Linked DNA regions of Nitratidesulfovibrio vulgaris str. Hildenborough. The protein of the gene in region 1 interacts with the protein of each later gene in a pairwise test. Links are inferred from orthologs where the notes say so. Each region holds a gene or a part of one and is shown on either strand. Other genes may lie near its edges.

Evidence for each region.
Region 2: the proteins of DVU_RS10860 (region 1) and topA interact in binary tests that used the Escherichia coli proteins (3 or more experiments, as listed by UniProt). The link is inferred for Nitratidesulfovibrio vulgaris str. Hildenborough from one-to-one orthologs.

Annotation. Positions count from the first base shown.
Region 1 is NC_002937.3:2,406,460-2,409,436, reverse strand. The notes cover bases 1-2,927. They hold DVU_RS10860 (IMPACT family protein), read left to right. Parts: upstream 1-1,063; coding sequence 1,064-1,792; downstream 1,793-2,927. Other genes in these bases: pgl (6-phosphogluconolactonase), read right to left, coding at 2,074-2,823; DVU_RS10865 (type IA DNA topoisomerase), read right to left, coding at 1-981.
Region 2 is NC_002937.3:3,553,927-3,566,362, forward strand. Bases 9,336-12,357 are described here. They hold topA (type I DNA topoisomerase), read left to right. Parts: upstream 9,336-9,716; coding sequence 9,717-11,999; downstream 12,000-12,357. Other genes in these bases: DVU_RS15880 (M48 family metallopeptidase), read right to left, coding at 9,336-9,611; DVU_RS15890 (hypothetical protein), read right to left, coding at 12,235-12,357. Outside these bases: DVU_RS15855 (sigma 54-interacting transcriptional regulator), read right to left, coding at 424-1,803; DVU_RS15860 (ATP-binding protein), read right to left, coding at 1,805-3,844; DVU_RS15865 (periplasmic heavy metal sensor), read left to right, coding at 4,436-4,957; DVU_RS15870 (SO_0444 family Cu/Zn efflux transporter), read right to left, coding at 5,522-6,877; DVU_RS15875 (VgrG-related protein), read right to left, coding at 7,576-8,589; more of DVU_RS15880, read right to left, coding at 8,757-9,335; more of DVU_RS15890, read right to left, coding at 12,358-12,436. UniProt on the Escherichia coli protein: Releases the supercoiling and torsional tension of DNA, which is introduced during the DNA replication and transcription, by transiently cleaving and rejoining one strand of the DNA duplex.

The DNA.
Region 1 (2,977 bases):
ACGGAACCTGTCGTCGTTTGCGGCGGCTTCGGGGGCGGCGATTTCAGCATCGGGGACATCCGACGCGACGGGAGTGTCCGGCGCGGATGTTGCTGGTGCGGCAGATGAGGCATCTGAAAGGGCGTCTGCTTGCGCGTCGGGCTTCGTTCCCTCGTCTGTCTGGGCCTCGGACTGTGTTGTCCTGTCACCGTCGGGTGCAGGAGGGGCATCGCCGGTGGCAGGGCCGGATTCCGCGAGGCAGGGCACGGTGCTGCGGGCTGCGGGAGACGTCATCGGCCTTGTGCCGGTCGACGTGCCAGCATCGAGGTTCTTGTCGAACGTCGCCTCCACGGTCCAGAAGTCCTGCGGGGTGAAGTGCTCGATGTCGCGGCGGCGGTCGGCCAGCAGGCACAGTACGGGGGTCTGGACGCGCCCCACGGAGACGAGGCCGCCAGATTTGACGGTGAACAGGCGCGAGAAGTTCATGCCCACAAGCCAGTCGGCTTCGGCGCGGGCGAAGGCGGCAAGGCCGAGGTTACGCTTCTCCTCGTCGGGCAGTAGCCTTGCGAGGCTCTTGCGCAGACCTTCCTCTGTCATGTCGCTGGCCCACAGGCGGCGCACCGGTTTGTCACATCCCGCCACGAGGTAGATACGCCGGAAGATGAGTTCGCCCTCGCGTCCGGCGTCGGTGGCGTTGACGATGCCGGTCACCCGGTCGTCCAGCAGCAGACGCTGGAGTACGGAAAACTGGTCTGCCGTTTCGGGCAGTACGCGCAACTGGAAGCGCGGGGGGAGCATGGGCAGTTGCTCGAGTGTCCAGCGTCCGGCCCATGCCTCGTCCTGTTCTTCGGGTTCCGCGATGCCCACAAGATGTCCGACGGCCCAGCTGACCAGATGGTCGGGGCCTTCAAGGTAGCCTGCACGGCGCCCCTGTGCGCCGACGAGGGGGGCGATTTCACGGGCCACGGAGGGCTTTTCGGCGATGATGAGCGTTTTGGACATGCTGTACTGCTGGACGTTTCGACGTGTTGTACGGGTGGCTGCGGGTTGACCGGGCGTGCGGGGGAGGCTAACGGCAGCCTTCATGAGTGCGCGTTACCCCATACCAGACCTCGCCCCCGGCGTCTTCCACCGTGAGGAGGAGACGATACGCCGTAGCCGCTTCATCGTCACGCTGGCACATGCCCCCGACACGGCTTCGGCCCATGCCTTCGTGCAGGCCATCCGGCGTGAACACCCGGATGCCACGCACAATTGCTGGGCCTTCGCGGCGGGCGCACCCGGTGCCACAGCCCGCGTAGGATTCAGCGATGACGGTGAACCGCACGGCACGGCGGGGCGGCCCATGCTGACCATGCTGCTGCATGGCGGAGTGGGTGAGGTGGCGGCGGTGGTGACACGATATTTCGGTGGGGTCAAGCTTGGTACCGGGGGCCTCGTCCGGGCGTATCAGGGCCTCGTGCGCATAGGTCTTGATACGTTGCCGCGGCGTGAGCGCATCATTCCCGTGCGTGTGGAGGTGGTCATCGACTATACGCAGGTGACGCTCTTCCAGCGGCTGCTGCCGACGTTCGAGGCGGTGACGGTGGCAGAACGTTTCGGTGTCGACGCCGTCTTCGAGGTCTCGCTGCCGCATGAACGTCTTGCCATGTTCGAGGCGGCACTGGTGGAGATGACCGGGGGGGCCGTGCTCACCTCTGTCCTTGATGCTGCCGCAGATGATGATCAGGAAAGGGCCTGCGGTCAGGGTGGGGCCACGCAGCCCGCCATCGCGCGGCATGAGGCTGGCGGGGACGATGACACGGCGGGCTAGCTGCCGCATGAGGGGCAAGTCTGATGCAGGGACATGAGGCCCCGGCCTGCGCCACATCCGGCGGATATGCCCTGAAATCCTGTTGATATGCTCTGACGGACAGCTTTGATGGTGTCTGCGACTGCTTCGCTCGCCAAGGCGTGCCCGCCGTCGGCCCCGGAGTGATATGCCCGTGTTCAGTAAACGCAAAGGGGAAGCCGAAGCTTCCCCTTTTGCATGTAAATCGCAGGAGCAGACCGTACTGTGCCTCTGGCGGCAGGCGACCTGTCGCGTCGCGCCAGCTACTTTTCGGGGCCGCGTGCTGCCGCGTCGTCGACGATCCATACAAGGTCGCCGGAGGGCGGACGCACGAAATGGGCGGGCAGTGAAGGTTCGGAGAGCAGGTTCAGGGCCTTGGAGAGCACGTCGTGCTTCTCTTCGCCCGTGACGAGGAAGAGACAGCACCGGGCGTTGTTGAGCACGGGCAGGGTGAGGGTGAGCCTGTCGGTCTTGAGCCTGCGGACGTACTGGTCGATGACAAGCCGTTCACATTCCTGAAGGCCGGGTTCGCCCGGAAAGAGCGAGGCGGTGTGCCCGTCGTCGCCCATGCCGAGGATGACACAGTCGAAGCGCGGGAATTCGCCCGGGCCGAGGTTGAAATGCTCGCGCAGGAGCTTCTCGTAGGCGAGGGCCGCATCCACGGGGTCGGCTTCGCCCTTCATGCGGTAGAAGCGCGTGGCGGGTACGTTGCCGAGCAGTTCACGGCGGGCCACGCCGTAGTTGCTCTGGGGATGCTCGGGGCCGACGCAGCGCTCGTCCACCCAGTATACGGCTATCTTCTCCCACGGCAGCCGTTCGGCCCAGTCGGAGCTTGAAAGCAGTCTGAAAAGCGGGATGGGGGTGGAGCCGCCAGAAAGGGCCAGATTGAACACGCCCCGTTCCGCGATGGCCTGTTCGCAGCAGTCGGCCAGCAGGTGGGCGGCGCGCTCTGCCATGGCGGCGGGGTTCTTGTGGATGTGCAGCGAGAGGTGGATGGAACGGCTGCGGAACATGGTTGGCTCCTTGCGGTGTCTCGTGTGATGTGCGCGTGATGGCGTGTGTTCGACATTGCCATACGTGCCTTGCGTTGGGAAGACACCTGTGCGAGTGGGGCCCGTTTCTGCGCAGCATGGGAACGGTTTTTCCGTTGCCGGCGGAAAGGGCAGG
Region 2 (12,436 bases), 1.2 Mb from region 1 along the record:
TCGTGCCCATTCCTGACAATTTTATAATATAGTAAAATAAAAGAGACTATTTTTTTACTTTTGTTCCGCTCACCGCAAGCGCACCGCAACCACCGCAGCCCCCCGGACGCGCACCACAAGACACCCCGGCAATGGCAACAGCCTGAAAGCGGAGACGATAAAGCGATGGGGGCACGGCACGGGCAGGGGCCGCACGCATCCCGGTCTCGCCAGACCGTGTCCGCAACGAACCTTCCGCAAGCGAAGCCGACACCCGGCGTCCGACCGTGACCGGGCGGCGTGTGTCATTGCCGATACCCTTCGCAAGGGCAACACCGGAGAGGGACGAAGCGGACACGACAGGGCGCGGCAGGGCGCGACAGGGCGCGGCAGGGCGGAGATAGCCCCGGCAGGTGGCAGGCATCCTCTCGGCTTCTGCCGGGGTCATTCGAGGTCGTACTTCTTGAGTTTGTTGTGCAGTGTGGCACGGGTGATGCCGAGACGCCTTGCGGCTTCACTCTTGTTGTCACCCGTCTCGCGCAGGGTGGCGACGATGGCGCGACGCTCGAGGTCTTCCAGTGAGAGACCGGCGTAGGGGTCCTGACCGGTGGGCAGTGCGGCATCGGCGACGGCTGGGTCGGCGCCCCCCGCCCCGCGCAGGGACATGGGCAGTTCACGTTCGCCGACCCAGTCACCCGTGGCCATGATGACAGCCCTCTCCACGGCGTTCTCGAGTTCACGCACGTTACCCGGCCACGGGTGCTTGAGCAGCATGTCCATGGCCTGCGGGGTGAAACCCTTGAGGTGCTTGCGGTTGCGTTCCGCGTAACGGTCGAGGAAATGCGCCGCCAGCAGGGGGATGTCATCGGGCCGTTCACGCAGCGCGGGCATATGGATGCCGATGACATTGAGGCGATAGAACAGGTCTTCGCGAAAGCGCCCGGCGGCCACCTCTTCGCGCAGGTCGCGGTTGGTGGCGGCAAGAAGCCGCACGTCCACCGTCAGCGGAACGTCGCTGCCCACGCGCTGTATCTCTCCCTGTTGCAGCGCCCGCAGCAGTTTGGCCTGCAACAGCAGCGGCAGTTCGCCTATCTCGTCGAGGAAGAGTGTACCTCCGTCGGCCTGCACGAATCGCCCGTCACGGCGCTTGTCGGCCCCGGTGAAGGCTCCCCGCTCATGCCCGAACAACTCCGACTCGAGGAGCGACTCGGAGAGTGCTGCGCAGTTCACCGTCACCAGTTGCTTTGCGCTGCGACGGCTGCCCTCGTGAAGCGACCTTGCCACCAGTTCCTTGCCTGTTCCCGACTCTCCGGTGATGAGCACCGTGGCCTCGGACGGCGCGACGGTGGCGACGAGTTCGGCCAGCTCACGCATGGGTGCACTGCGCCCGATGATGCCCGGTGCCCGTGCCGCGTCGTCGAGGCGGCTCTTCAGCTCACGGTTCTCGGACACGAGGCGGGTATGGTCGAGGGCGCGCTCGAGGGTATGGCGCAGCACATCGAAGTCCAGCGGCTTGGTCAGGTAGTCGTAGGCCCCGAGCCGCAGAGCCTCCACGGCCGTCTCCACAGAGGAGTATGCCGTCATGATGAGAACGGGCACGGCGGGGTTGTACTCCACGATGCGCCGCAACGCCTCGATACCGCCCATGCGGGCCATGCGCACATCCATGAGCACCGCATCGCGGGCCTTTTCGCGCACCTTCTCGACGGCGGTCTCGCCGTCGTCGGCCTCGTCAGTGGCATAGCCCCAGCCGCGCAGCATGGTACGCAGCATGGTGCGGTGAGCCACATCGTCATCCACGATGAGAACGGTCACGTCGCTCATGCTACTCCCCCTTGTCCGTGTCTTGATCGGATGTGCCCGCTAATATGCCCGCGGATGTCGCCGCACGGGGCTGACCCGCGCCTGCCGCATCGGCCCGGATGTCCGGTGTCGCCCCTGCATGGACAGCGGGCAGTATGAAGGTGCACTCGGTGCCGTGCCCCGGTTCGGAGCGGAAGCCCACCTCGCCCCCATGGGCTTCGATGATCTTGTGGACGATGGCGAGGCCAAGGCCCGTGCCCTGTCCCTTGGTCGTGAAATAGGGGTCGAAGACCCGCGACAGGTTCTCCGGTGAGATGCCCGGCCCGGTGTCGCGCACCGACACCGCGACCCTGCCATCACCGTGGCGATACGCCGTCACCATAAGCTCACCCCCGTCTCCCATGGCTTCCATGCCGTTGAGGCAGACATTGAGCAACGCCTGCGCGAAGCGGTCGGGGTCCACGAGGGCCTCGGGCACATCCGGCGCGGCCTCGAAACGCACGGCGACCTTGCGGGCCTCGGCATCCGGACGTACCAGTCGCAAGGCGTGGTCGACGATGTCCGCCACACGGGTGGGCCGGGGCCGGATGTCGGAAGGACGCGACAGGCCGATGAGGTCGGAGATGACGCGGTTGAGCCTGTCGACCTCCTGCACCATGACGCGGGCGGCCTCACGGTCGTCGCTGCCTTCAGGGAAGCGCGTACCGAAGTAGGTGGCGTAGCCCTTTATCGAACTGAGCGGGTTGCGTATCTCGTGCGCGACGCCAGCGGCGAGGTTACCCACGGCTGCAAGCTTCTCGCGCCTGCGCACTTCCGCCTCGAGGTGCCGCACCTCGCTGAGGTCGCGCAACAGCAGGATGACACCCACAGCACGGCCTTCATCGTCCACGATGCGCGCGCCCCGCACGCCCAGTGGTACGCTCGTTCCGTCGGCACGGCGGCACTCCACTTCGGTGGGGGCGAGAACACCGCCACCGAGAAGATACGCGGCCATGGCATCAAGCGGGGCAGGAAGCCATGACGCGCCCTGTCCCAGTGCGGACGAAGCGCCGACACCCAGCAGGTCGGCCCCGGCTGCGTTGCATTCGTCGATGCGCCCTTCGCGGTCGAAGGCCACAAGCCCGTCAGGCAGGCTCGACACCACCTTGGCCGCGAACGCCTGCGACGCCATCAGCCGACGCCGTGCCGCCTGTTCACGTCGTGACCACACCAGCGACAGGACCCCGGCGACAGCTACGCCACCAGCCAGTGCCAGCATGAGCAGGGCATGGTTGCGGTCCTGCGCGCGCGCCTCGGCAAAGGGCTGCATATCCAGCCCCACGAGGATGACCGGAGGAGGGCCCTGCGGGCTTCGCATGCACGAGGCGTCGAACCCGCCGTGCATCCCGTGGCCGCCATGTTCACGCCTGCCGGTGTCTCCGCGACCATCTTCCGGCAAGGGGAGGCTTCCCGGAAAGGGGGAGAGGCCTTCTTGCCGTTCGCGCCATCTGGCGAAACGCTCCGCCCGTGAACGCGGCCGCTGGTCGTCGGGATGCTCCAGCCTTGCATCGTCTGGCGGAGGCGGGGCCATGCGCCCGCCTTCGGGTATGAACATGGCACGGCGGCGCACCGGGTCGAACAGGCGAAAGACCACGAAATCGTCCCCACCGTCACCGGGCAGGAGCGTCCAGCGGGGTTCTGTCCCGGCATCCAGCCTCTGAAGTTCGTCAGGGTTGAACAGGCGTGTGCCCACGCGGGTCATGTCGCTATGCGCCAGCACCTCGCCCTCGGGCGAGACCACGGCGATGAAACGGATGTCAGGCTGGTCTGCCATCTCCTCAAGCAGTATCTGCAGGCGCAACCCGGCACTGTGCCTCATGCCCGTACGTGCTCCCGCTTCGAACGAACGGATGAGCGACGCGCCCTTTTCAGTGAGGATGCGCGTCATGGTCGATGCCGCACCATGATACGACCCCAGCAGGACGGCCACGATGCCAGCCACCAGCAAGGCGGCGAGAAGCACCAGCGACCATGGCGAGGCAAGGCGGCTACGCAGACGTTCGAGGACGGTGGATGGGGTCATGTTCACTCCTGATACCTATGACGATGCCTGAGGGGCCGCAAAAGCCACAGGCCGTGCTGTCTATTTTTCATACACCTTACAGCCTCTGGCAAGGCCCAGTGGTATCTCGCGAAGAGGGTGTGCATCATGCAACTATTTGCAATCACACGAATCGCTTCTGCGAGCTTCCAGCTGCCTTGCCAAGGCAGCCCATGGTCCACGCCGACCATGGAAAAGTGATGTCGGGGAAAGCAAGGACTGCACCAACAAGGACGCGGGCAGGGGGCAGTCGTCCATATAAGCACGTCATCCAACGGCTGACGTGGATATCCCCGCGGCGCATCACAGGCTGCCCACGCGACATCCATACCATGCCCCACGAATGGAGTATATTTTTTATACACCCATACACTGTGCCTGTATCATTTTCATACGCATTTCGGGTCCGTCTCCCGGAATGCAAACTCACCCAGGCATGGCATTCAAAAAATTAATCTTTGAAAACAAAAAGTTAGATGAGCCAAATAGAGTTTGGCACGCTCCATGCTCTAGCAAGGGCAACGAGAACATGAGGCCCTTTGCCTCGAACCATAAACACCCAAGGAGAACATCATGAACAGCAAGCGCATCGCCCTCGGCATCATCGCCCTCGCCACCGTTGTCAGCCTCGGCACCGCCGCCAACAACGCTTTCGCCCGCGGGCACGGCAACTACCATGGTCAGGGGCAGATGATGGGTCAGGCCTATGAAGCCCTCACCCCCGAGAAGCAGGCCAAGTTCGACAGCCTCATCGACGCCTTCAACACCAAGGTGACGCCGCTGCGCGACAAGCTGTGGGCCAAGCACACCGAACTGAACGCCCTCTCCAGCAACCCCAACACCAAGCCCGAAGACATCCGCAAGCTCACGGACGAAATCACTGCACTGCGCACCCAGTACCGCACCGAAGCCGCCAACCTCGACGCGAGCATGCAGAAGGAAGTCGGTATCAAGACCCACTTCGCCACCATGGGACACCGTGGCATGGGCGGCATGGGCGGCGGCTGCGGCATGATGGGCGGCAAGGGCGGCATGGGCTCCGGCATGATGCAGATGCATGACGGCGAAGGCCCCCACCGCGGCCAGAACATGTAAGTTGCAGCAACGCCTGTAGCGATCAAATAACGACAAGAGGCCACCTTCACGGGTGGCCTCTTGTCGTGTGTATGGGCGAGACTTCGGGGCAGTGCGTGTCTAGCGGGCATCAGCCGCCCGGGCAACGGCTACCACGGGATGAAACGGTATCACGTAGCGTACTCGTGACTCCTGCACCCCGCAACGTTCACACAAGCCGACGACCAGACAACCTGTCGGCACCTTCGCCGATATCCATTGCTGCCCCGGCAGCGCCCACGCACAGCTTTCGCCTTCGAAGCTACTCACGGTCCCTGCAATCCCGACGCCGGAAAGCAGGCTTCCTTCTCAATCCTGTCACTGCAGTAAACCGGCGACCGGCACTCCCCCTGTGTCCCTTGGAAGAAGACCCATGGCGGTGACGTCTTCATGCCGCAAGGCATCACCATGTACCGAAAGGGTGCGCAAGCCTCGCCCGTCAACAAGGCCCACAGCCGGTTTTCGCGACTGTGGGCCCTATCCGTTCACCACCTGAGGCGAAAGCGCATTGCCGCTTCACACCGTCAGACCTGTTTGCACATTGTACTAATGTCCGCAGCCGCACCCGGCAGGGTGGGCCTCGCCGCGCAGACGGGCCACAAGGGCGGGCAGCCACTGGTACAGCACCAGCAGAAGAAGCACCACAGCCGCCACGGCAGAGAGCATACCCGGTTCCGCGTCGGCACTGCCCTGCACCCAGCCTGTCACACCCATGCCAAGCCAGCCGTAGAGCATGTTCACTGCCAGCCCAAGTGCGACTGACATGACCCCGATGACGGCGACATAGATGACAGCGGCCTTGCGACCGAGCATCCGCGCCACGACAGTGATGGTGGCCACGTTGGTCGCCGGCCCGGCGAGGAGGAAGACCAGCGCAGCCCCGGGTGAGATGCCCTTGAGGGCAAAGGCCGCAGCGATGGGGGTGGAGGCCGTCGCGCAGACATACAACGGAATGCCCACCACCATCATCAGAAGGATGCCGCCGATACCCGAGGCGAACGTTCCGGAGAAAAGGTCGTCCGGGATGAGGATGGTGATGACAGCGGCAAGCACAACGCCAAGCAGCAGCCAGCCGCCGATGTCCGCAACAAGTTCACCGAAGGCGAAGCGCATCCCGCCACGGAACCTTTCCACCACACCGCTGAAGCCGCCGCTGACCTGCCCGATGGGGGTATCATGTCCGCAACAGCCCGTGCCGGAATGCGCATGCGCTGCACTCCCGCAACCGCATGACGCGCCGGATGGCGCAGACACGCTGTGCGACGTGCCGCAACACGCAGAAGCAGCCACGGAAGCGTGCCCAGAACAGGTGCACGCGGCGTGTTCCCTGATTGGTCCCAGAGAGACACTCCCGGCCGCGGCAATGCCAGCGGCACCGTGCAGGACGGGGGCTATGACGGGCGCGGGCAGAGTGGTGGGGCCGTCATGAAGCGCCGCGTCGCGTGAAGGGGACATCACTGGGGGGGATATCTCTGACTCACCCCGCTTCCTTTCGGGGAAAAGGTCGACCATGAGCCCTGCCGCCACAGAGGTCAGCAAGGCGGCGAAGGGACGCGCCACGGTCATGACAGGGTCTAGCAAGGCCCATGTCACGGCCATGGAGTCTACCCCCGTTTCCGGTGTGGCGATGAGAAACGAGGTGGTGGCACCTTTGCTGGCACCCTGCTGACGCAACCCGGCGGCGGCAGGGATGACACCGCACGAACATAGCGGCAGGGGAATGCCGAAGAGGGCAGCCTTGAAGACAGGGCCCACATGCCCACGCCCGAGATGGCGCGCGACGAAGGAGGCGGGGACGTAGGCCTTCAGCAGTCCGGCAACGAAGAAGCCGAAGAGGACATAGGGGGCCGCTTCAAGAAGAATATCCCACGATGCCAGTATGATGTCATGGATAAGGGTCATGGTGTCCTCGGGTTGCATAATAAACATATGAACATCTGTTCATGCGTTAGGTATGACAAAGGACGCGCCATGTCAACATATGGCCGACAGGGCAACACACTGAAAGAAAGCGTCGAGAGCATCGGAGACAGCCGTCGACATGCGCGACAACGAATAAAGGCCACTCCTGCCACCGGCGTCTTGCGGAGGGGGACGTGCCCGGTTGCAGCGTCAAAAGGGTATCGAACCGCAATCGCCGCAACGGCATTATGACAGTAGGGAGGAGGACGAAAACTGAAAGGGTGTCGCCATCTGCGGAAAGACAGCACTCGCGACGCCGGTCACACCATCAGCGGTACGACACGGACTGAAAGCCATGACGACAGGTGGCACGAGATACGCCCCCCGACATCGGCGCGAGGGCCGGGACGTCATAGCATCGCTTCAGACAAGAACACGGGTCAACCTTCCCTGTAGGTCACCGGAAGACGGGGCCTTATCGCCGTATTCGCACCCTTGCGCACATGCCCGTCCACAAAGGGTATGAGGTGGCCCTTACCGGTCTTCACCAGCCGGACTCCTCGGCACGCCACAGGTCGCCCTGCATCAACGCGCGGTATCCCGGCATCACCCGATTCCAAGCTTCAGGCTGATTTCCAAACTTCAGCCCGTTTGCCCGTGTCAGTCCGATTGCAGGCTTCTGGCAAGGTCGATTGGCTTCAGGCGCGGTCCGGGCCCTTACCCACCATGTTCAGGGCGAGTTGCATCTCGCGTTGCAACCGCTGCTGTACCGCCTCGCGCACACGTGACGTGGACGAACCGAACTGTTCGGAACGTACCGCGTACACATTGCGGATGAGCTCACGTTCATGCTGGCTGCCCTTGCCGTCTCCGGCGAGGTCCACGGCCCTGTTGAAGATGCGCGCAGCGGCACCCGGCCCGTGCTGTACGGCGGTACTCCACAACACCTCCTTCAGCGCAGGAGAGAAGGCCCCCTTGTCGAGACCCGCCTGCTTGCTGACGGCATCGAGCGCCGGGACATAGTGGCTTTCGGTGATGAAACGGTCCTGCAAGGCCTCGAAACGGGCAGGCTGTTCGTCGGCGATGGCACGCCACGCATCGGGCATGGCACCGTTACGGCTTCCTGTGTTGGCGGGCCCTGCCTCGCGCAATCGACTGGCGATGTCAGGGGCCTGACCGTCGAGATAGTCGAGGAAGCGGTCCATGGTGCCGGGGCGCGAGGCTATCTGGAACTTGCCGTAGGACGTTCCGCCATGCCTGTCATAGCCGATGGCGGCGATGCCCTCGTCACCCGATTCGAACTGTGCGGCAAGGGACCCCAGACCGGAGACATCACCACTGCCGCCGGAACGTGACGCCCGCGCAGAACGCGGTGCTGCGGCGGTGCGTTTGCCCTGCGCCGTGCGGGTGGCTTCGGAGATGGCGTCGCCCATGCCGCCTTCACCGGCAAGGCGCATCTTGCCCGTGAGCGCCAGAAGGCTACGTGCGGCCATGGCCCCGTTGGAACCGATGCCGCCCCCCTGTCCTTCGAGCACCTGTGCCATGGCCGCAAGGGCGCGTGCGCCTGCGGCCTCGGCGTCGTCAGGGACGGCACCCTGCTGGGCAAGCACCTGCCCGAAGCCTGCGCCGCCCTGTCTGCTCGAAAAAGACCGAGGTGCGGGAAGGGACAGTCCCCGGGCCACATCCGGCATGAGATTCTTGTCGTAAGGCATGGTTCCTCCGGCTTCATGCGACGCGCCCCGGTCTCGCTTCGGGGAACGGGTCGCAGGTCTGGCGACAGGTGCATAGCAAGAACCGCACCTGCCGAAGGACATGCTTTGAGGACGCCATGTTAGACAGATAGACCGCGTGAAGAAGACCCTGAATGCACCCGCCGCCGTCACTTCCCCGACGGAGGGCGGTACACCCTCAGGGCGTCGCCCATGCGGGCCTGCAGTTCAGCTATACGATGCTGCCCCGTGGGGTGGGTCGAGAGGAACTCCGGGGGCCGCTTTCCGGGGGCGGATGACATCTTGCGCCAGAAATCGAGCGCGGCACGCGGGTCGTAACCTGCCTGTGCCATGAGCATGAGTCCGATACGGTCGGCCTCGTATTCCTGCTCACGCCCGAAGGGGAGCATCAGCCCCACGTTGGCACCTGTGCCATAGGCCTGACTGAACGCCTGCACCGCTGCCGGAGAACCTCCGGCCACGCCCAACGCGATGGCAGCCGCATCGTGCCCCATCTGCACCATCATGGCGCGGCTCATGCGTTCGGCACCATGCCTCGCGATGGCGTGTCCCACCTCGTGTGCCATGACGGTGGCGAGTTCGGCATCGGTATCCGCGTACTTGAATATGCCCTCATAGACGAAGACCTTGCCCCCCGGAAGGCAGAAGGCGTTGGCGACATCCTTGCCGATGAGATGGAACTCCCACCTGAAATCGCCACGGCGGGCTGCGGCGGCTATGCGCCTGCCAACGGTCTCGACACGCTGCGCCTCGTCGGTGCCGGTCTTCACCGGTTCCTTTGAAAGGATCTTTCTTGACTCCTGCTGTCCGAGGGCCATCTCCTGCTGGGGTGAGACCATGATGAACTGGCTTCTCCCGGTATACGGGGCCTTGGCACACCCGGCCAGCACGAGAAGGCACAGCAGCAGAGGCAGCAGATGTCGTAATGCGGCAAGGCCCTTGCCCACCGTGGAGAGGGCCCTTCGGGTGTGCGTCACGGTATCGCGGCTTGACGGAATCGTCATTTGTCGTATGTTCCCCTTCCTGAAAGCGGGCAAACGCGCCCATAAGGCGGGCCACTCCCGCCACCACCCACCGTATAGCCGTTTCCTCCGCGAAGGACCACACGCATGGGCAAGGACCTCATCATCGTCGAATCTCCCGCCAAGGTGAAGACCATCAAGAAATTCCTTGGCGGCAAGTATGTCGTGCAGGCGAGCGTCGGTCACGTCCGCGACCTGCCCACCAACGAGATCGGCGTGGACGAGGCCAACAACTTCGCTCCGCAGTACCGGGTCATCGACGGCAAGCAGAAGGTCGTCGACACGCTTCGCGAAGCGGCTGCGAAGGCAGACACCGTCTACCTCGCACCCGACCCGGACCGTGAAGGTGAAGCCATCGCGTGGCATGTGGCCGCGCTCATCGAAGGCAAGGCAGACAACATCAAGCGCATCCAGTTCAACGAGATCACCGCACGGGCCGTGCGCGAGGCGCTGGAGAACCCGCGCGACCTCAACCGCGCCCTGTTCGACGCCCAGCAGGCGCGCCGCGTTCTCGACAGGCTGGTGGGCTACAAACTTTCGCCGCTGTTGTGGAAGAAGGTCAAGCGCGGCATATCGGCGGGGCGTGTGCAGTCGGTGGCGTTGCGTCTCATCGTCGACCGCGAGAGTGAACGCCGCGCCTTCACACCTGAGGAATACTGGCTGTTCCGCGCCATGTTCGCCAAGAACGTGCCCGGTGCAACGCCCACAAGCCCCGACCCGCAATACGCCCCCTTCAAGGCCGAACTCGCGAAGATAGACGGCAAGAAGGCCCATGTAGCCGACGCCGACGCCGCCAACGCCCTTGAAGACGCCATGCGCGGCAAGCCCTTCGTCATCACCGCCGTCGAACGCAAGAAGCGCGAACGCCAGCCGCAGCCCCCGTTCATCACCTCCACCTTGCAGCAGGCCGCCAACCAGCGACTGGGCTATTCCGCCAAGCGCACCATGAACATCGCGCAGCGGCTGTATGAAGGTGTTGAACTGGGCGAGATGGGTACGGTGGCCCTCATCACCTATATGCGTACCGACTCGGTGCGTGTCTCCGACGAGGCACGCGACGCCGCACGCGCCTTCGTTACCGAGACGTGGGGTGCCGACTTCTGCCCGGCCAAGCCCCGGCAGTTCAAGACCAAGGGCAGCGCGCAGGACGCCCACGAAGCGGTGCGTCCCGTCGATGTCAACGTGACTCCCGACAGCGTGAAGCACCTGCTTCCCCCCGACCAGTTCCAGCTTTACAGACTGGTGTGGTCGCGCTTCGTGGCCTCGCAGATGGCCCCGGCACGCTTCGACGACACCACCGTTGCCATCGCATGCGGCCCCGCCGAATGGCGCGCCAAGGGCGAACGGATGCTCTTTCCCGGTTTTCTCGCGGCCATGCCGCAGAAGGAGGAGGGCGATGCTGAACTGCCGCCACTGCAGGAGGGCGAGACCCTGCACCCCGTCTCCGTCGAGAAGGAACAGAAGTTCACGCAGCCTCCGGCGCGCTACACCGAAGCATCTCTGGTGCGTGAACTCGAAGAGCGCGGCATAGGCCGTCCGTCGACCTACGCCTCCATCATCTCCACGCTCATCGACCGCGACTACACGCGCCTCGAGGACAAGCACTTCGTGCCCACCGACCTCGGGGCCACGGTGTGCGACCTGCTGGCGCGCCACTTCACCACCCTCATGGATGTCGGGTTCACCGCCCAGATGGAGGACTCGCTCGACAAGGTGGCAGAAGGGGGACTCGACTGGGTCGAACTGCTTTCACGCTTCTCGGCCGACTTCAACCCCACGCTGGAATCCGCTGCCAAGGCCATGGAGACGGTGAAGGGCGGTCTGCCCACAGACGTCACCTGCCCCGAGTGCGGCAAGCCCGTCGTGGTGAAGTTCGGTAAGGCAGGGCCCTTCCTCGCCTGCACCGCCTACCCCGACTGCAAGTTCACCAGTAACTTCTCCCGCGACGAGAAGGGCGACATCGTCATCGAACAGCGGGCCCGCGAAGAGCTTGAAGCCGTAGGCACCTGTCCCGAGTGCGGCAAGGACCTCGTGGTCAAGAAGGCACGCACCGGCAGCCGTTTCATCGCGTGTACCGGCTACCCCGACTGCCGCCACACCGAACCCTTCTCGACGGGCATCGCCTGCCCGCGTGAAGGCTGCGACGGTCAACTGGTGGAGAAAAGCTCGAAGCGCGGCAAGATATTCTACTCGTGCAACCGCTTCCCCAAGTGCGACTACGCACTGTGGGACTGGCCCGTACCCGGCCCGTGCCCCGTGTGCGGGTCGCCGCTGCTGGTGAAGAAGAGCACCCGTGCCAAGGGCCTGCACATCGCCTGCCCCGAAAAGACCTGTCGCTACACGCAGGAACTTCCCGACGACGAGGGATAGAAGAGCATACGGAAAGCAGACGTCAGCCTTCCGAAAAGTTAACGACACTGCAACGTTCTGCTAAAGCAGAAGAAATCATATTTCTCCGGGCAAGAATCCCGGATAACCAAGGCCCCGTGCAACATCACGGGGCCATTCTCGTTTCAGGGCACAGAGGGAGAAGAAGAGGGGTGGACGCCACCAGGGACGCACGATGGAGACCGGAAAGCAGGCGAAGCAGGCGTTGCCGACGGCGTCAGACCGACATGTCGAGCAAAAGCCCGGACGAGGAGGGCGAAGGGCTGGCATACGCCGCAAACGGGGTCTTCAGGGCACCTGAGTTAGCACTCTGAATCGCAACGGGATTGGCGGACGACACGATGCTATCGGCATTCCCGGATGCAGCTGCCGCGGCACCTGTACCTGTCTCATCCACGCCGGAAAGGCGCAGGTTCTTC